DNA from 3 places in the Lactobacillus sp. WILCCON 0058 genome. Region 3 is predicted to be linked to each of the others. Evidence: predicted binding sites of a transcription regulator. Region 3 holds the regulator's gene; each other region holds the start of a gene.
What was found. The regulator NrdR, encoded in region 3, represses ribonucleotide reductase genes. The targets are predictions, from matches to a motif close to ACACNATATATNGTGT.
Positions count from the first base shown of each region.

Region 1: the regulator NrdR is predicted to act here: its motif matches at 4,491-4,506, upstream of nrdD (anaerobic ribonucleoside-triphosphate reductase).
Region 2: the regulator NrdR is predicted to act here: its motif matches at 4,485-4,500, upstream of nrdJ (ribonucleoside-triphosphate reductase, adenosylcobalamin-dependent).

Region 1 covers NZ_JBUBHM010000001.1:245,818-252,629, reverse strand. The annotation lists gene ACYVUU_RS01215 (DUF438 domain-containing protein) at 1-794, opposite strand, end outside; gene ACYVUU_RS01210 (iron-sulfur cluster assembly protein) at 794-1,351, opposite strand; gene nrdG (anaerobic ribonucleoside-triphosphate reductase activating protein) at 1,370-2,092, opposite strand; gene nrdD (anaerobic ribonucleoside-triphosphate reductase) at 2,164-4,374, opposite strand; gene ACYVUU_RS01195 (phenolic acid decarboxylase) at 5,011-5,547, shown strand; gene ACYVUU_RS01190 (PadR family transcriptional regulator) at 5,596-6,129, shown strand; gene ACYVUU_RS01185 (carboxylate--amine ligase) at 6,294-6,812, opposite strand, start outside.
Region 2 covers NZ_JBUBHM010000001.1:85,572-92,383, forward strand. The annotation lists gene ACYVUU_RS00425 (YjjG family noncanonical pyrimidine nucleotidase) at 1-16, shown strand, start outside; gene ACYVUU_RS00430 (HAD family hydrolase) at 67-705, shown strand; gene ACYVUU_RS00435 (exodeoxyribonuclease III) at 763-1,590, shown strand; gene ACYVUU_RS00440 (hypothetical protein) at 1,678-2,217, shown strand; gene ACYVUU_RS00445 (L-lactate dehydrogenase) at 2,398-3,306, shown strand; gene ACYVUU_RS00450 (aldo/keto reductase) at 3,426-4,283, shown strand; gene nrdJ (ribonucleoside-triphosphate reductase, adenosylcobalamin-dependent) at 4,570-6,789, shown strand.
Region 3 covers NZ_JBUBHM010000001.1:1,617,948-1,624,759, forward strand. The annotation lists gene dnaI (primosomal protein DnaI) at 1-339, opposite strand, end outside; gene ACYVUU_RS07470 (DnaD domain protein) at 350-1,678, opposite strand; gene nrdR (transcriptional regulator NrdR) at 1,682-2,149, opposite strand; gene coaE (dephospho-CoA kinase) at 2,163-2,747, opposite strand; gene mutM (DNA-formamidopyrimidine glycosylase) at 2,756-3,577, opposite strand; gene polA (DNA polymerase I) at 3,588-6,251, opposite strand; gene ACYVUU_RS07495 (DHA2 family efflux MFS transporter permease subunit) at 6,324-6,812, opposite strand, start outside.

The DNA.
Region 1 (6,812 bases), 1.4 Mb from region 3:
GCTGCCGGGTCAGCTTCCTTTTTCTCAGCAAGTTCAGCAGCCGACGGCCGCCAGGCTGGCGGATCAGGGATCAGGCAGTAGCCTACCCGGACCTCGTCTTCCTTGACTCTGAGCCAATCGGCCGGCGTCGCCACTTCTGTCAAGAGCGGCAGCATGATTGCCTCTTCCTTAAAGATCATTTCGGTGACTTCCTTAGCCGCCTGCTTGACCTTTTTGGCCAAAAATTTTGGATCACCTGCTTCCGCCGCCTGCCGGGCCTCCTTGATCCAGCCCCGGATGTCGTCGTCTACCCCCCACATGACCTGGGGCGGGGCGGTAATGCCGTACTTGGTCATCAAGGGAAACATGGAGATTTCTTTTCTGGTGTAGTGCTTGTCCACTTGGGCCAGGTCAGCCAGCTCCTGCTTGATTTTTGCCAAAAGTTCCGGCTCTTCCTTCTCTTCATACTTGGCCAGGTCTGGCAAAAGGGCATCGTTGACCAAAGAGGTCAAAACGACATTCTCCTGCTTCAAGGTCTGGACCGGGTGGCCGGGCCGGGCAAAGGCATCCCCCACTTCCTGCTCGCCGATCGACCCCCGGAAGACTTCCGCGTGAACCGTGCACAAGTTCTGGATTTCCTGGGGGTCGAGGCCGCCGGCGATCAAGGCCCGCTCAGCTTCCGTGATTTCCTTGACCGAGACTGAGGAAAAAGCTTCATTGAACATAGCCTTGGCCTGGTCAAAGTCCCCTTTTTCCTGCAAAAGGCGCAAGATCTCCAGCAGCTTCTCCTGCCGCTCTTTTAAAGACATGGTCATTACTCAGTCACCTCGTATCCCTTCAAGCGCAGCTTCTCCTTGACCTCTTCCAAGTCAAAGCCCATGGCCCGGCAACCCATTGGCAGGGTCATCAGCCGGCCCACCGTGTCCAGCATGCTTGGAATCTTGATCCGGTTGAAGCCAATCTCGGCCATGTCCTCAATAAATTCCGGATACTGGTCAGCGAAAGTCTTGATCGGCTGGTGGAGGTTGATCTCCTTAGCCGCCGGAGCCGGCTCTTCCTTGATGCCCAGCTGCTTTTTCGCTTGCTCGCTTAAGCGGTCCGGGGTCCAGACCGGGTACCAGACCAGCTTGATGTCCACCTGCTTGATGGCGTCCAGCTGGCCTACGGCCTGGCGGATTTCCCGGTTGAGGTAGTCGTTTAAGGGGCAGCCGGCCGTCGTCAAGGTCATGGTCACCAGGCAGTTGCCCTCATCATCGATGTCGACTCCGTAGATAAGGCCCAGGTCGACCACATTGACCAGGAGCTCCGGATCGATGACGGTCTGCAGCTGGCCGATAACCTGGTTAACCAAAGCGCGTTTTTCTTCGTCCATTTTTTCCTCGCTAAAAAACTATCTCTGCAGCTTGTCCCAGATGACCGGATGCAGGTCCGGGGTCTTGAGGGACTTCTGCACGTCGATGATCCGCTGGTTGCTGGACCCTCTGAACTGCAGGGTCAAGTCCTTCAAGTTGTCCATGAAGCGGCCGTCGACCAGGATGTCCAGCTTCTTGAGCATTTCCACCTTGTCCGGCGTCTCCTTTAAAAGTTCCTCCCAGGTATAGCCGGACCAGGACCAGATGTCCTTGCTGTGGCCGTATTCAGCCCGGACCCGGTCGATGATCCGGTTGCAGACCCAGGTGTTCAAAAAGGGCTCCCCGCCAAGCAAGGTCAGCCCTTGGACATAGGACTGGCCGATGTCTGCAATGATCTGGTCTTCCAATTCCTGGGTATATGGCCGGCCGTAGTTGAAGTTCTGGGCAGCCAGGTTGTAGCAGCCCGGGCAGTCAAAGAGGCAGCCGGACACGTACAAGGAGCAGCGGACCCCTTCCCCGTCAACGAAGTTGAAGGGCTTGTAGTCGGCAATCTTGTGCTTGCTGTAGTCTTCTGAGATCCATTCGCCCGGCTTGGGATTCTTGGGCTGGCGCTTCATCTTCCGGGGCTTGGCCGTCTGGCCGGCATTTTTAGCCTTGTACTGGTTGGCGTCCACAAAGACCGTTTCCCCGCCGACGCTGATCCGGATCAGGTTGTCCCGGACGTCAGGGCCTTCTTGCTGATTCTTGTCTTTCTCTGGCATCGTGCTTCTCCTTTGCTCTCGATAAAAAATAGGCAGGAAAGATTCCTGCCTATTAGTATAATTCTTTTCGTTTAGTATTGGCTGTTCTTCTGCTTTTCCAGGCTGGCTTCCTCGCTGACCATGCCCAAGCTCATGTGCTTGGCCCGGTGGGCGATTTCTTCGTGCCGGCCGTGGACCATTGGCCGCTTCAATGGGTTGCCCAGGTAGCCGCAGGTCCGCTTGACGCAGTCACAGGTTTCCGGGTTGTGGTTGCCGCATTGCGGGCATTCAAAGCCCTTGGCGGTTGACTTGAACTCGCCGGCAAAGCCGCATTCGTAGCACTTGTCGATTGGCGTGTTGGTACCCAGGTAGCCGACTCTGTCGTAAGCCCAGTCCCAGACAGCTTCCAAGGCGGCCGGGTTTTGCTTCAAGTTCGGGTATTCGCAGTAGTGGATGAAGCCGCCAGCAGCGTAGTATGGGTAGTCCTTTTCAAAGTCCAGCTTTTCAAATGGGGTCGGGTGCTTGCGGACGTCGTAGTGGAAGGAGTTGGTGTAGTATTCCTTGTCCGTGATGTCCTTGACCTTGCCGAACTTTTTCGTGTCCAGGCGGCAGAAGCGGTCAGTCAGACTTTCGCTTGGGGTGGAGTAGACGCTGTAGTGGTAGTGGTTCGGGTCTTCCTTTTCCCACTTGGCGCAGGCATCATGCATCTTTTTGACCACTTCCAAAGTGAAGGCCTTGGCTTCCGGGTTCTTTTCCCAGTTTGGCCCGTAGAAGACCGTGCCGACTTCGTAAAGGCCGATGTAGCCCAGGGAAACCGTGGCCCGGCCGTTCTTGAAGAAGTCGTTGACGTCACCGTCATCGCCAACACCTTTGCCAAATGCACCGTATTCGTACAGGGTCGGAGCGTTGACGGGCTTAGCTTCAGTGACCTTCTTGGCCTTGTATTCGCAGGCTTGCCGGCCCAGTTCCAGGCGGTCATTGAAGATTTCCCAGAAGCGGTCCATGTCGCCCTGGCTTTCCATGGCGATTCTTGGCAGGTTCAAGGTAACCACGCCCAGGTTCATCCGCCCGGAGTTGACTTCCTGGCCATTTTCATCCTTCCAGCCCTGCAGGAAGGACCGGCAGCCCATTGGGGCCTTGAAGGAGCCGGTGATGTCGATGATCTTGTCATAGCTCAAAACGTCTGGGTACATCCGCTTGGTAGCACATTCCAGGGCCAATTCCTTAACGTCGTAGTTCGGGTCGCCTGGGTGCAGGTTCAGCCCCTTCTTCAAAGTGAAGACCAGCTTCGGGAAGATGGCCGTCCGGTGTTCCCGGCCCAGGCCTTCGATGCGGACCTTCAGGATGTCCTTTTGGATTTCCTTTTCAATCCAGTTGGTCCCCAGACCGAAGCCCAAGGTGGTAAAAGGCGTCTGCCCCTGGCTGGAGAACATGGTGTTGATCTCGTATTCCAGGCTCTGCATCGCGTCGTAGATGTCCTTTTGGGTCCGCTTCTTGGCAAAAGCCTGCACCTTGTCTTCGTCGTCGATGAATTCGCGCCCTTCTTCCAGGTGCTTTTCGTAGTTCTTTTCAGCAAAAGGCGCCAGAACTTCGTCGCAGCGGTCAAAGGAGCAGCCGCCGTATTGGCTGGAAGCAACGCTGGTGATGATCTGGGCTACCTGGCTGGTGGCCACCCGGATGGAGTTCGGCACTTCCACGAAGGCATTGCCGATCTTGAAGCCGTGGTTGAGCATGTAGTCAAAGTCGATTAAACAGCAGTTGGACATTGGTGAAAGGGGCGTGTAGTCCAGGTCGTGCCAGTGAATGTCCCCGCGCAGGTGGGCCTTGGCGATGTGCTGGGGCATCAAGGTCAGACCAACCGTCTTGCCCACAGTCCCGGCCGTCAGGTCACGCTGGGTGGCAAAGACGTCAGAGTCCTTGTTGGCATTTTCGTGGACGATGCTTGGGTCCTTGTCGACCAGCTTGGCCAGGCGCTGCTTGGTGTCAGTTTCTGCCTTCCAGTCAGCTTCGTCTTCCTGCCGCTTGGCTTCGTATTCCTTGGCTTCATTCAAGTAGCCCAGCTCGTTCAAGCTGGCCTTAAAAGCATCATGAACTTGAACGGCGTCAACCGTGTAGGCGGCCAGCTTGGCGTAAACCTTGCTCAAAACGGCAGCCTTGATTTCGCTGTCTTCCAGGCCAAGTTCGTCCAGAACCATTTCCAGCTTGAACTGCTCAAATTTAAATGGGGCACCGTCGCGCTTGATGAACTTCTTTGGCGCATTGGCAAAATCCAGGCTCACGGCTTCTGCTGCTGGCTTTAACATGACAATCAACCTCTTATCTCTCAAAAATACTTTACATTTTTTACATCCAGCCCCTGGGGCCGGTTAAGCGAGTTACCCACAAGCAGTAGACTATCTTGTGGATTAAGTGTGGATAACCACCACATCTTGTTTTGTTTATGAGATAAGCATAGCACAAAATACCAGATCTTGTGGTCTATACAAAGACGCATTTGTGTTAAATGACAGAGCAGAATTCAGTTGCCACGGGACTTTGGGCCCGTATATTTTTAAAAAAAGAATATTTTGTTCGGACAAATATTTTTGTCCTTTTGCCAAAGTCCTTCGAAAATTTCAAAAAGATAAAAAAACGTCTAGAGAAAATCAAGAAATTCCAGAATACAACTGTTCTATGTTTCGCCAACTGAGCCAGCAGAGTCTTAGATATTTCAACACAGTCGATTAGCAAACGAAAGTCTCTCACCGCGGGAGACTTTCGCAGTGAGTCCGTATAGACTATTTTTTAGTACAGTACCCTCATCCTCAAATTTTTTGAGACTGGCGGGCAATCTTTTTTAGTGACAATATTTGACAATAACGACATAAAGTGATAATCTGTTTTATGTCGATAACAACATTTATGAAAGGTGGAAAATAATTATGGCAAATTTAAATCACATGGACAAGCAATTCAAAACATTGGATGACTTTTTAGGAACGCATTTCATTTATACGTATGATAATGGCTGGGAATATGAGTGGTACGCTAAGAATGATCACACGGTCGATTATCGAATTCATGGCGGAATGGTTGCTGGACGTTGGGTTAAGGATCAGCCTGCGCATATTCATCAATTAACTGAGGGCATTTATAAAGTTGCTTGGACCGAGCCAACGGGAACCGATGTTGCCTTGGATTTCGTTCCTAATGAACATAAGCTTAACGGTACGATCTTCTTTCCAAAATGGGTACAAGAACATCCAGAGATTACGGTCTGCTTCCAAAATGAACATATTGATTTAATGCATGAATCACGTGAAAAGTATGAGACTTATCCAAAATTGGTGGTTCCTGAATTTGCAACAATTACCTATATGGGCGATGCTGGTCAAGATAATGATGAAGTTATCAACGAAGCTCCTTATGCCGGTATGACCGACGATATCCGCAATGGTAGCTTCTTTGATGAAAATTATCATCGCTTGGCTAAATAGCTTGTTATATAATATTTTGCAGAATCAGATCGGAAAGGATGCTGCAAAATGCCGCAAAAAAGGATACTCCCTTATGTTATTATGGGGATTCTGCTTAATAAGGACTGTACTGGAAAGCAGATTATGGATGAGTTTCGCTTTGACATTGGAGAATTCTGGCAATCATCACATAGTCAGGTTTATCCAGAGCTAAAACGCATGGAACAAGATCATTGGATTGAAAGCTATTCAATGAAAGGTAATGATAAAGAGATACATTATCATTTAACAGCTAATGGTTATGAAGTTATTAATAGTTGGTTGATGGAACCTGTTGATAAGCTGCCGGTATCCAAAGACCTATTTTCCTTAAAGATATTTTTCATCAATGACTGTAATGATCCGAGACTAGAAAAACTGTTTGACCACCAGATTCAATTGGTCAGCGACAGTCTTAATCATCTGCGCAAGCGTCAGCAAGCATTATTCAGCAGCCAAGAACAGATTGATCAACAATATGGACATTATTTGATTTTAACTCGCGCGATCAGCCGGCAAGAAAATCAATTGGCCTGGTTGGAAGATAAATTGAATAATCGGTAATGAAAAGAGCAATCGCGGTATGAGTCTGGGAAAAACTAGGCTCTAGATAAATAAAAAAGGTGAAACTCGATGTAATATTTCGAGCTTCACCTTTTTTGCTTGCTGGACAGCTAATATTTTTATTCGTTAGAGTCTTTTTCTCCAGACTCTTGTAACATCATTTCTTATTTGTCGAAGTACTGGCCCTTGTTGACCTGGAAGTAGGTCTTGAAGCGCTTGTAGTAGTTGTGGAACATGTACTTCATCAAAAGCCAGCGCTTAAAGGAGCTGTCCTGGTCGTAGAAGACGGTCGTCCCTACCTGGCCGGCGTCGATCAATTTTAAGGCCGCCTGCTTGGCCTCGTTGTCAACGGCGTATTCCTTGAAGATCTTCTCCGGCACGCCCAGCCAAAGCATGTGGCTGCTTTCCAGTTTGTTGGCGTAGACGGTCTCCTGGCCGGCCAAGGAGTCTTCAGCGTAGTCTTCCACGTACCACTTGGCCAGGTTGTAGCCGTTCAAGGTCACGTAGAAGCTGGACCGGCCTTGGCGGAGGTTGATTTCAAAGAACTTGTACTGGCCGTCGCGGGCATCGTACTTGATGTCGAAGTTGGCCATGCCGACATAGTTGATCTTCTCCAGGAAGGTCTGGACGGTCTCGTAGAGCTTTTCATCATAGGCAGGCAAAATAGCCATGTAGTTACCGAT
Region 2 (6,812 bases), 1.5 Mb from region 3:
GACCGCTTTGCGTTAGTTTCCGTGTATACTTAAAGTAAGTAAACTTTAAGAAGGACTTGGGGAAAAATGGAAAATTACTTTTTTGATTTCGACGGCACGATCTGCGAATCGCGCCACATCTACGCGGCCAGCGTGCAGAAGGCCTTTGAGGCCCGGGGAGTCAAGGTGCCAAGCACCGAAGATATTTACCAGGCCATGGGGATTCCGATCGATGTCTCAATTGCCCGCTGGGCCCAGGAAGGGCACAGAAGCGACCTGGCCCAGACCCTGTTTGAGGAAAGCATGGCGGAATATGCCCTGCTGGAGGACGACCAGGTCCGCCTTTTTCCAGGGATCGTGAAGACCTTGACCCAGCTGAAACTGGCCGGCAAGCAGCTCTTCGTCTGCTCCAGCAAGACCCACCCGGAAATTGCCCACAATCTGGAAAATCTGGGCCTGCTGGATCTGTTTGTTGATTTTGTCGGGGCCGATGAGGTGGTCAACCATAAGCCGGCCAGCGATGAGATCGACCTGTTGGCCAAGCGGCATGGCTTGGATTTGAAGGAATCGATTATGCTGGGGGATGCCAAGTACGACATTCGGATGGGAAAGAACGCCGGCTGCGCGACCTGTGCCTGCACCTGGGGCGCCTTTGACCCGGCCAGCCTCAAAAAAGAAAAGGCTGACTATACGGTCGACTATCCCCTGGAAATTTTGAATATTTAAGAAAAATAAAGCGTAAAAAGCAACAGAGAGTAAAGAAAAACAGAAAGTGAAGATAAAATGCGACTGATTTCTTGGAACATCGACTCATTGAACGCGGCCTTGACGGGGACCTCCCCGCGGGCGGAAATGACCCGGGGGGTCTTGAAGAACTTGCATGACCTGGATCCAGACGTCCTGGCCCTGCAGGAAACCAAGCTGCCAGCCAGCGGGCCAAGCAAGAAGCACCAGGCTGCCCTGGCTGACCTTTTCCCGGAATATGACTTCGTTTGGCGCTCCAGCGTGGAGCCAGCCCGGAAGGGTTACGCGGGCACGATGTTTTTATACAAAAAGGGCCTGGATCCGGTGGTGACCCGGCCGGAAATCGGGGCCCCGGAGCCGATGGACTTTGAGGGCCGGATCCTGACCCTGGAATTCCCGGACTTTTACGTGACCCAGGTCTACACGCCAAATGCCGGCAACGGCTTGGTCCGCTTGGGCGACCGGCAGGAATGGGATAAGTGCTACCGGGCCTACCTTGAAGAATTGGACAAAAAGAAGCCGGTTTTAGCCAGCGGGGACTTCAATGCCGCCTACCAGGAAATCGACTTGAAGCATCCGGAGTCAAACCACCATTCAGCCGGCTTTACGGATGAAGAAAGAGCCGGCTTTGGCCAGCTTTTAGCAGCGGGCTTCACGGATACCTTCCGCCAGATCCATGGCCAGGTTGAAGGGGTCTACTCCTGGTGGGCCCAGCGGGTGCGGACGGCCAAGGCCAATAATTCCGGCTGGAGAATCGACTACTGGCTGGTCTCCAACCGCCTGGCCGACCAGGTGGAGAAGTCGGAAATGATCGCGACTGGGGAAAGAGCGGATCATTGTCCAATTTTATTGGAAATTAATCTATAATTCGGTTACAATTAGAAGTTAGAGGATGAAAAAACAAAGAACTTTTAGCAAAGAATTTTAGTATTAGTATATGAGGCGTATGTGTATATGAAGAGATTAGAAAAAGGGGTCATCGGTCTGATCCTGGTCATTTTTGCCGGCACGGCGATTATGGCCTTCAGCAGCGGTGGCCAGAAAGCAGAAAGCAGTTCAGACGCCTTCGATACCTCAGAGTACCAGAAGGCAGTCAAGTCAACGGACAACCACCACTTCAAGAACTTGAAGGTGGAATTGACCGGCAAGAAGAGCAAGATTACTGGCATCCTGCCCAAGTCACCAACCACGATCAGCCTGCTCAAGCAGTGGAAGAAGAAGAAGGTTGACTTGAATTTCAAGGCCAGCAAGAAGGACGGCTTGCTCGTCAGCACGCAGAAGGTTAACCTGCCAACCCCTAAGGGGCAGGAATTGACCCATGCCATTACGGGCGAGATCGGCTATGATCCAGCCAGTGACAAGCTGCTGATTTTTGCCAGCGACAAGAACTACAGCCAGGGCTTCTACCCCCTGGGCCGCTTGAAGAGAAACGGCCCAAGCTCAGTATCTTTGAGCGCTGGCCAGGATCCGCTGGAATTCAGTTTTACAGATTAAGCAGAAGGACTTTCATTTTTATGGAAGTCCTTTTTCTTTTGCCGTGACTTTCTTTTCATAATTTTTAACCAGGTTCAAACTTTTTTAATTAAGTAAAGCTTGCACTTTGGCCAAACTTGTTTTATTGTTAATTATGAAAAAATAATTGACGATATATTAAAAAGCAAGGAGGAATCTTTGATGAGAAAAGTAGCAGTGATCGGCATGGGACACGTTGGGGCCACGGCGGCCTTTATTCTCTTTACGCACGGGGTAGCAGACGAATTGGTCTTGCTGGACAAGAATGAGACCAAGTGCCAGGCTGAATGGGGCGACCTGCGCGACACCCTGGGCAGAAATGACTTCTACGTCAACGTCAAGTGGGGCGACTGGAAGGAATTGGCGGACACCGACTTGATCATCACCGCTTTTGGTGACGTGGCGGCCTCAATCACGACTGGTGACCGTTTCGCGGAATTCCCGATCAACACCAAGAACGCGGTTGAAGTTGGCCAGAAGATCAAGGACAGCGGCTTCAAGGGCGTCATCATCAACATCTCCAATCCTTGCGACGTGGTAACTTCTATCTTGCAAAAGGTGACCGGCCTGCCAAAGAATCAAGTCTTTGGGACCGGGACCTTCCTGGATACTTCCAGAATGCAGCGGGTCGTCGGGGAAAAGTTGGGCCAGGACCCAAGAAACGTGTCCGGCTTCAACCTGGGCGAGCACGGGTCCAGCCAGTTTACGGCCTGGTCAACCGTCTGGGTCAACAACCGGCCAGCCAAGGACCTCTTCAATGAAGAAGAGAAAGAAGAAATGGACCGCTTGAGCAAGGACAATGCTTTCAAGGTTGGCAAGGGCAAGGGCTACACTTGCTACGCTGTTGCTACCTGCGCGGTTCGTTTGGCCAGAGCAGTCTTCTCTGACGCCAAGTTCTACGGCCCAACCAGCTGCTACGTTGAATCCTTGGGGACCTACATCGGCTACCCTTCAATCGTTGGCAAGCATGGGGTAGAAGAAGTACCAGTTTTGGATTTGCCAGCTGATGAACAGGCCAAATTGGAAGCTTCTGCCAAGAAGCTGAAGGACAGTCTGGCCAGCTTGGAATAAAAAAACAAAAACTTTAAAAGTAAAGTCAAGATGTTAGAAAATCCTCCCGTCAGGGAGGATTTTTGTTATAATAAACTAAATTACAAAAAGTAAGTAGCATGTTTGACAGGAGGCAAAAAATGACTTTGCACGGTTTGGAAGATACTTACGAATTGGCCAACGGGGTCAAAATTCCCGTGATTGGTTTCGGGACCTGGCAGACGCCAGATGGCGACGTGGCTCAAGAAGCAGTTGAAGCAGCCTTGAATGCCGGCTACCGGCATATCGACACGGCCGCGGCTTATGGCAATGAGGCGAGCGTGGGCCGGGCCATCAAGAAGAGCGGGGTTAAGAGGGGCGACTTGTTCGTGACCAGCAAGCTCTGGAACGGGTCCCACAGCTATGAAGGAGCCAAGGCCGCTATTGACGACAGCCTGCTCAAACTAGACACGGACTACCTGGACCTGTACTTGATCCACTGGCCAAATCCGGTTGCTGTCCGGGACCACTGGGCAGAAGCCAACGCGGAAGCCTGGCGGGCCATGGAAGAAGCTGTTCAGGCTGGCAAGATCCGGGCGATCGGTGTTTCCAACTTCCGCCGCCACCACCTGGAAGCCCTCTTGAAGACGGCAGAAATCAAGCCTGTGGTCAACCAGATCTGCCTTAACCCAAATGACCTGCAAGCGGAAGTAACGGCCGCTAACAAGGAATATGGCCTTTTGAGCGAGGCTTACAGTCCTTTGGGGACGGGTGGCCTTTTGGGCAATGAGACCATCAAGGCAGTTGGGGCCAAGTATGGCAAGTCCAGCGCCCAGGTTTTGATCCGCTGGTCCCTGCAGCATGGCTTCTTGCCGTTGCCAAAGTCAGTCCACCCGGACTACATCGAGGCCAACGCCGAAGTCTTTGACTTTGAACTTACCGAAGACGACATGACCAAGCTGGATGGCCTGCAAGGGATCGGGCAGCCGGTTTTGGATCCGGACCAAGCTGAATTTTAGCGAAAAACTGAAAATTTTTATGAAAAAGACTGCACAACGTACCAGAAACCTGTCTGGTATTTATGCAGTGTTTTTGTATATATTCGCAAAAGCCGAACGAAAATTGCAAAAATTTTTTTGAAAAAATTTTTTCGGTGGCTGAAGGCTTACGGGGTTTGAATTGAACCGACATACATTTTCTCGTGTTCGCCTGGTTACACGATACTAGATATTGTGTTTCACAGGAAGACTGCTAACATATGGAGTGCTTAGAAAATAATGAGACAAGCAGAAAGGATCTGAGAAGATGAGTGAAGAAATATCGCTCTCGGCTGAATTTGTCGACCGGGTGAAAAAGAGTGTAAAACCCCACTGGGGCAAGCTGGGCTGGGTAACCTACAAGCGGACCTATGCCCGCTGGCTGCCGGAAAAGGGGCGGAGTGAAAACTGGGATGAAACCGTCAAGCGGGTGGTTGAAGGAAACATCAACCTGGATCCCCGGCTCAAGGACTCCCCAAGTCTGGAACTGAAGCAGAGCCTGACTGAAGAAGCTGAACGGCTCTACAAGCTGATCTACGGTTTGGGTGCGACGCCATCTGGCCGGAACTTGTGGATTTCCGGGACCGACTACCAAAGACGGACCGGGGATTCCTTGAACAACTGCTGGTTTGTGGCTATCCGCCCGCAAAAGTACGGGGACAGCAAGATTGTGCCCAGCTATCTTAGCAAGCAGGAAAAGGCTGTCTCCATGCCTTTCTCCTTCCTCTTTGACGAACTGATGAAGGGGGGCGGGGTTGGCTTCTCAGTTGCCAGATCCAACATCAGCCAGATCCCCCGGGTCGATTTTGCCATCGACCTGCAGCTGGTAATCGACGAGACCAGTGAATCTTACGATGCTTCCGTCAAGGTTGGGGCCGTTGGCAAAAATGAATTGGTCCAAGATTCTGACAGCATCTACTACCGCCTGCCGGACACCCGGGAAGGCTGGGTTTTGGCTAATGCCCTCTTGATCGACCTCCACTTTGCCCAAACCAACCCGGACCGCAAGCAAAAGCTGATCCTGGACTTGTCTGACATCCGTCCTTACGGGGCAGAGATCCACGGTTTCGGCGGCACGGCTTCCGGCCCAATGCCTTTGATCTCCATGCTGCTGGACGTCAACGAAGTCTTGAACAATAAGGCCGGCGGCCGTCTTACGGCTGTCGATGCCACTGACATCTGCAACTTGATCGGCAAGGCAGTCGTGGCTGGCAATGTCCGCCGGTCAGCCGAACTGGCCCTGGGCTCAAACGACGACCAGGACTTCATTTCCATGAAGCAGGACCAGGAGAAGCTGATGCACCACCGCTGGGCATCCAACAACAGCGTGGCGGTTGACTCAGCCTTCAGCGGCTACCAGCCAATCGCTGCCGGGATCCGGGAAAACGGGGAGCCGGGGATCGTGAACCTGGACTTGTCCAAGAACTATGGCCGGATCATTGATGGCTACCAGGCCGGAATTGACGGGGACGTGGAAGGGACCAACCCTTGCGGGGAGATCTCCCTGGCCAACGGGGAACCTTGCAACCTCTTTGAAGTCTTCCCGCTGATCGCGGAAGAACAGGGCTGGGACCTGCAGGAAGTCTTTGCCTTGGCGGCCCGCTACACCAAGCGGGTAACTTTTAGTCCTTATGACTGGGAAATTTCCCGGGAAATAATTCAAAAGAACCGCCGGATCGGGATCTCCATGTCCGGGATCCAGGACTGGCTCTTGACCAGACTGGGCAACCGGGTGGTCACTGGCTTCAAGGATGACTTTGACCCGGAAACCCATGAAGCCATTAAGGTGCCAGTCTACGACAAGCGGGCCATCAAGGCGGTTGATCACCTTTACAAGGCAGTGGTCAAGGCTGATCAGGCCTACAGCAAGACTTTGGGCTGCAATGAATCAATCAAGCACACCACGGTCAAGCCGTCAGGCACGGTGGCTAAGCTGGCCGGGGCCAGTGAAGGCATGCACTTCCACTACGGTGCTTACTTGATCCAGCGGATCCGTTTCCAGGATTCTGACCCGCTTTTGCCAGCCTTGAAGGCCTGCGGCTACCGGACGGAAGCAGATATCTACACGGAAAACACGACCTGCGTGGAATTTCCGATCAAGGCGGTAGGGGCGGATAACCCTAACTTTGCTTCAGCCGGCACGGTTTCAATCGCGGAACAATTTGCTACCCAGGCCTTCTTGCAGACTTACTGGTCGGACAACGCGGTTTCCTGCACGATTACTTTCCAGGATTCTGAAGCAGACCAGGTTGAATCCTTGCTCCGCCAGTACCGCTTCATCACCAAGTCGACCTCGCTTTTGCCATACTTTGGCGGATCGCTCCAGCAAGCGCCAAAGGAACCGATCGACAAGGAGACTTATGAAAAGCGCAGCCGGGAAATCACCGGCGACGTGGAAGAGGTCTTCAGCCAGCTGAATAGCGACGTCAAGGACCTGGAACTGGTCGACCAGACTGACTGTGAAGGCGGCGCCTGCCCAGTTAAGTAAGGCAGATAAAGAAAAAATAAAAG
Region 3 (6,812 bases):
CCGCTTGGCCGCTTCTTCTTTGTCCCGGCGCTGCTTAGCCTGGCTGGCCTGGTAGCGGATCCCGATTAGGGGTCCCTCCATAAAAAGCTCAGGCAAATAACCGCTGATCACTTTGTCGTGGCCGTCTTTTTGCTGGCAGTATTCATAGAGGCTGGCAAAGCTGGCGTCCACGCTCTCCTTGGTCAGCTGGTCCTGGTGGGCAGTAAGAAAAGCCCGGACGTCAGGGTCAGCGAAAACCTGCTTTTTCATCTTTTCAAATGATTCCGCCGAAAAATCCTGCCCGTTCTTGGCTGCCGCGGCCTTAGCCGCTTCACTCAACATGTCGCCAATTGCTCTCATCTAATCACCCTTACTTGTCTTTCTTGTCCGGCCCCTGCAGCATCTTCCGCAAGTCTTCATCTGAAATATTGACCGGCTGGACAAACTGCTTCTTGTTCCAGTCAGTCCCCTTTTCAAGCCGCCGGTTGCCCGCTGAGTAGTTCTTCTTTTGCCCTGCCTGGGCCTGCTTCTTTCCATCGCGCAGATGCTTGATGGCGGCTTCCGGGGTCGTGATTCCCTTTTGCAGCCAGTCGTTGGCGATCCTGTTGGCCAAATCCTGGGTCAAAACTGGCTGGTAGTTGAGGCAGGTGTAGACCAGAACATTGATCAAGCCATGGTTCAAGTGAATCTGTCTGTCCAGGTTGTTGACGATCTGCCGCTCTCTGGCCGTGGTAAAGCCGCCCTTCTCCAGCTTCATGTCATCCAAAAAATTAATCGGCGTCTTAGAGGTAACCAGGTCTAAAAGCTCCTGGTCCTGCTGGTCCACGCTTGGCCGGTCCTGCTTTTCTTCCTGGCGCTTGATTACCTGCTTGCGGCGGTGGTCAGCCTTGTAGTTGTAGTTGAGGCTCTTTCTAATCGCCGCGGCATCCAGCTGGTAGCTGCCATGCAGGGTCGGCAGGGTTTCGTTGATAAACTCTTCCTCGCTTAAGCCGTAAAGCTCCATGATGGACCGGATTTCGTCTTTTTGCCGGTCGATCTCGCTTTCCGGGATCTGGTAAGTCGCGAAGCGGTCTTTCAAGTACTGCCAGTCGATCTGCTTTAAATTGACCTGGGCATCTTCAGTCTTTTGGCTGGCATTTTCCTCAGCTGCCTTTTGGACATCTTCTGAAGGATTGATGGCCTCATTTTCCGGCAGGCGGAAGACTTCAAAAAATGAAGCGGAAACTTCTTCTAGATTGTCCAGCTGCCGCTCCTTGACCTGGGCCTGCTTGGCAAATTCCCGGGAAAGCTGGCTGAAGCGGACACCGCCAACTTTTTCCTTTAAGAGGCTGGCTAACAGCGAAGTGTTGAAAAATTCACTGGCATCCGGCACGGCATGCAGCTTAAAAGCCAAAATATCCCCCAAGCGGAGATTGTGGCTGACATAGGTCTTCAAGAGCCCCACAGCTTCCAGTTTATGCAGGGCCTGCCAGAGCTGGCGGAGGCTGCAGTCCAGGTCTTCTTGCAAGCTGTACAGGGCACTTGAAGCAGACAAGGACCGGTAAGGATCAAAGTCCTGGACCAGAGTCTGGTAAAGGGCAACCCCTAAAGCCCCGATCAAGGGCTGGTAGAGCTTGATCAAGACCTGCCCCTGGCCGGATTGGCCTGGCAGCTCATTTAAAACGACGTAGCGCAGACGCGGATTGGAATTCTCGTACATGGACTACTTGGCCTTGCTGTGCCGGTCCATCATGTCCTCCATGGTCTTCATGAAGCTGGACATGTCAGTGAACTGGCGGTAGATGGAGGCAAAGCGGATGTAGGCAACGTCGTCGATGTCGGCTAATTGGTCCATGACTAATTCCCCGATTTCCTTGGAGTAGATCTCGCTGACTCCTTTAGCTCGGATCCGGTTTTCAACATTGTCGACCAGCTTGTTGAGCTGTTCACTGGTTACCGGCCGCTTCTGGCAGGCAGCCGCCACCCCGTTCAGGATCTTTTCCCGGCTGAAGGCCTCTCTGGTGCCGTCGTTCTTGATCACCAAAAGGGGTGATTGTTCCACCCGTTCAAAAGTCGTAAAGCGGTAGCCGCAGTTTTCGCATTCCCGCCGCCGGCGGATGGTCCGCCCTTCGTCAGTCGGCCGAGAATCAATAACCCGGGAGGCATTTTGATGGCAATTTGGACAAAGCATGTTGAAGCTCCTTTCACGCGATAGTTTTCAGCAGATTGCTCAATTTCTCTCTTAGTTCTTCTATTGTACCAGTATTTTCAAGCACATAGCTAGCCAACAGGCGTTTTTCCCCCAATGGCAGCTGGGCATTCATCCGCCTTTTAGCTTCTGCTTGGCTTAAAGAGTCCCGCGCCATCAAACGCTCTAGTTCTACTTCTTCCGGCGCCGCGATCAAGAGGACAGCGTCAAAGTAGTCCTGCCAGCCAGCTTCAAAGAGCAGGGGCACGTCGATGACGCAGACAGAAGCCTGACTGTTCTTCATCTGCTTTTGAACTTCTTTTAAGACCTCGCCCTGGGTAATTTCAGACAATCTTTTCAAAGCATCAGGATTGGCAAAGACATACTGGCCCAGCTTCTTCCGGTTTAAAGTCTTATCTTTATTAAAAAAGTCCGGCCCGAATTCTTCTAAGATCTTTTGCCAGGAGACCTGGCCAACTTCGGCCTGCTGGTGGGCAATGGCGTCGCTGTCGATAACCTGGCAGCCCATATCTTTTAATATCCGGCTGGCGGTCGACTTGCCTGTGGCAATCCCGCCGGTCAGTCCCAGATAAAAAGTCATCTGCTGCTCTACCTCTTTTGACAATGCAGGCAGTAGGTGGTCCCCCGCCCGCTGATCTTGATCTTGACGAAGTTTTCCCCGCAGCGCGGGCATGGCTGTCCTTCCTTGCCGTAGACCTTGAGCCTTTCTTGATAGTGGCCGGCTTCTCCGTCAGCGTTTAAGAAGCTGTGTACGGTCGTGCCTCCGCATTTGGTAGCTTCTTCAATGGTTTCATTGATGGCTGTATAGAGCCGCTTGACCTGGTCCTCAGTTAATTCGTTGGCAGGGATCAAAGGGTTGATCTGGCTTTGCCAGAGAACTTCATCAACATAAATGTTGCCCAGACCTGCCACCAGGGTCTGGCCCATGAGCAGGGTCTTGATTCCCTGGCTCCTCTTCTTCAAGCCTTTTGCAAAATAGTCCAGGGTAAATTCTGGCGTATTTGCTTCAAGGCCTAAATTCTTCAAGCCCGTAATCTGGAATTCAGTTCCAGTTTCCACCAGCTGCAGGCGGCCGAATTTGCGAACATCCGCGTAGCGGAGAGCACTTCCGTCAGTAAAGGCAAACTGCATGTGCTCATGCTTGTCTACTGGTGCATCCCAAGTCGTTAAGTGGTACTTGCCTTCCATCCGCAAATGGGAAACGACGGTCAAGTCGCCTAAACGGAAGAGCAGGAATTTGGCATAGCGGTCAACAGCAGTAAAGGTCTTGCCCTTTAACTCCTTTTTAAAAGCTTCCGGGTCGCCGGTGATGACCTTGTCATACCAAATATCGACATGGTCGATCGTCTTGCCCACGACCAAGGGCCGCAGGGTCCGGCGGACCGTTTCAACCTCAGGCATTTCTGGCATTTTTTACCTCCTACTTTGCTTCATACCAGTCATGGCCCCAGCCGGCATCAGCGACTAAAGGCACGTCCAACTTAACGGCTGACTGCATGACTAACGGGACAATCTTCTGGATCGTTTCTAATTCATCAGCTGGCACGTCAAAAATCAATTCGTCGTGGACCTGAACAACCATCTTGGTCTTTAACCCTAGTTCATCCAGCTTCTTTTGCATATTGATCATGGCAATCTTCATGATGTCGGCAGCTGACCCTTGGATTGGGGAGTTGATGGCTGTTCTTTCCGCGAAAGAGCGGACATTGAAGTTCTTGGCGTGGATATCTGGCAGATAGCGGCGGCGGTGCATGATAGTTTCCGCGTAGCCCTTTTCTCTGGCGTCTTTAACGGCCCGGTCCATGTAGGCCTGGATGCCTGGGTACTGGTCAAAGTATTCGTCGATGAATTCCTTGGCCTGCTTGCGGGAGATGTCCAGGTTCTTGGAAAGGCCGTAGTCAGAGATCCCGTAGACGATCCCGAAGTTGACAGCCTTGGCCCGCCGTCTTTGGAGCGGCGTTACTTCGTCAACGCTCTTTAAGTGGAAGATCTTCATGGCCGTGTGGGCGTGAATGTCGTAGCCGGTCTTGAAGGCTTCCTGCATGTTCGGGTCTTCTGAAACATGGGCCAGGACCCGGAGCTCGATTTGGGAATAGTCGCAGGAATAGATATAGCCATCCGGACTTGATGGGACAAAGGCCTTTCTGATCTGCTTGCCTTCTTCCGTTCTGGTTGGGATGTTCTGCAAGTTAGGATCGACTGAAGACAGGCGGCCAGTTGCCGTCAAAGTTTGCAAATAGCGGGTGTGGATGCGGCCGTCACGCTCATCGATGACGTCTAAGAGGCCCTTGACGTAGGTAGACTGAATCTTGGAGATCTGCCGGTATTCCAGGATGTCGCTGACGACTGGGCTTTGTTCTTTCAATTGGTTTAAGACTTCAACTGAAGTGGAGTAGCCGGTCTTGGTCTTCTTGATGACTGGCAGGCCCAGCTTTTCAAAAAGGATGACGCCCAGCTGCTTTGGTGAATTCAAGTTGAATTCTTCCCCGGCTTCCTTGTAGATCTTCTCTTCCAGGTCCTTTAAACGGACAGCAAAGTCGTTTTCCAGTTCCTTTAAGCGGGAAGGCTGGACCTTGATCCCGTTCATTTCCATCTTGGCCAAAACGCGAGCCGTTGGCAATTCGATCGAGTCGTAGAGGTCGTCTTGCTCGTGCTCTTTCAGCTTGCTTAAAAGAGATTCCTTCAAAGCCGCGATAGCCGCGGTTTTTCCGGCCAGGTGGTTGAAGAAGGCTGAATCATCTGCCGGAATCTTGGCATTCTTCCCCTTTCCGTAGACTTCCAGGTCGGTCTTTAAATCATAGTAGTCGTAGCCTTGGACCAGTTCACCCAAGTCGTTGGAATTTTTCTCATTGTCAACCAGGTAAGAAGCTAAAAGCAGGTCAAAGGTCAAAGATTCAGCCTTGATTCCCAGCCGGTAGAGGCCGTAAGTGGTCCGCTTTAAGTCAAAGACATTCTTTTGGACAGCAGGATCTTCCAGCATTTCCTTCAAGGGGCTTTCCTGCAACAAGGTAACTTCCCGGCTGACGAAAGTTTCCTCGCCAATTCTCAAGGCAAAGCCGGCGAAGTCGGCCAGGTGGTAGTTGTCGCCAAACATGGCCAGGTAGAAAGTGACTTCAGCAGCCTTTGGCAGCTGGTCTAAATTGTCAGCAGTGAGAACGATGTAGTCCTGCTTTTTGACTTCCGTCTTGCTTTCAGTCAATTCCCCTTTTTGGGCTAAATCTGCCAAAAAGCGGCGGAAGTTCATCTTTTCGTAGAAGCGGCGGAGGTCGTCGATATTGCTGCCTTGATATTCAAGATCAGCAAGGGTCACTTCTACTGGACTGTCGCAGTTGATGGTGGCTAATTTTTTACCCAAAAGGGCATTGTCCTTGCCGGCGATCAGGTTTTCCTTCAACTTGGACTTCTTCATTTCGTCAACGTGGTCATACAGATTTTCCACGCTGCCGTATTCTTGGATAAGCTTAGAAGCAGTCTTCGGGCCAACCTTGGCCACGCCTGGGTAGTTGTCAGACGGGTCACCCATCAAAGCCTTCATATCGATGAATTCGGTCGGCGTCACCCCGTTGACTTCTTTCATGTGGTCTGGGGTAAAAGCTTCTAATTTAGTTACCCCGGACTTGGTCACGTAGACGGTCACGTGGTCACTTGCCAGCTGGGTCAAGTCCTTGTCCCCGGAAACAACGGCCACTTCATAGCCGGCTTCGGCCCCTTTTTTGGCCATGGTACCAATAATGTCGTCGGCTTCGTAGTTAGCCAGTTCGTAGCTCTTGATCCCCATGTCCTTGAGCATCTCGCGCAGGTAAGGCAGCTGCTCGGAGAGTTCTGCCGGGGTCTTGTCCCGCCCTCCCTTGTAGTCTTTGTACATGGTGGTTCTGAAGGTAGTCTTGCCAGCATCAAAGGCCACCAGGATATGGCTCGGGTCTTCCTGCTTCAAGACCACGTCCAGCATGTTTTTAAAGGCATAGAGGGCGTTGGTGTGGAGGCCTTCTGGATTTTTAAACTTGTCTAATTGCTGGTACATGGCGAAAAAGGCCCGGAAGGCCACGGAATTGCCATCGATTAAAAGTAACTTCTTCTTGTTCATTGTCATTCCTTGCAAAATAAAAACTGTCAAAATACCTATCTAGTATTTTAACAGTTTTTACACGTTCGTTAATTATTTAGACCCGCCTTCTGTTTTCACGTTCTTGTAGAACATGAGCCAGAGCAAGATAACTATCGCAGCCAGGAAAATAAAGGCATGTTGGGTGCCGATCGCCGTCGGCCGCGGTCCCTTTGACCCATATTGAGCTTGGCTGAGGGCCACGATTGCTGAAGTCACTGAAGTCCCGATGGCGCCGGCAAATTGCTGGATAGTGTTTAAGAAGGCATTGCCCTGAGCTGACTGGCTCGGCTTCAAGCTGGCCAGGCCATTAGTCATGATTGAGCCAACAGACATCCCCATCCCAGTCATATAGATGACGTAGATGAGGCAAATTACCAAGTTGGACATGTGCTGGGACAAGCAGGCAAAAGCAATCAGTTCAATAGCCATCATGCTGACGCCAGTGATCATGGGCAATCTGGCCCCTTTAGCGTCGTAGAGACGGCCGCCGACCACGCTCATGGCCGCTCCGATGATGCCGGCGGGCATGGTGACCAGGCC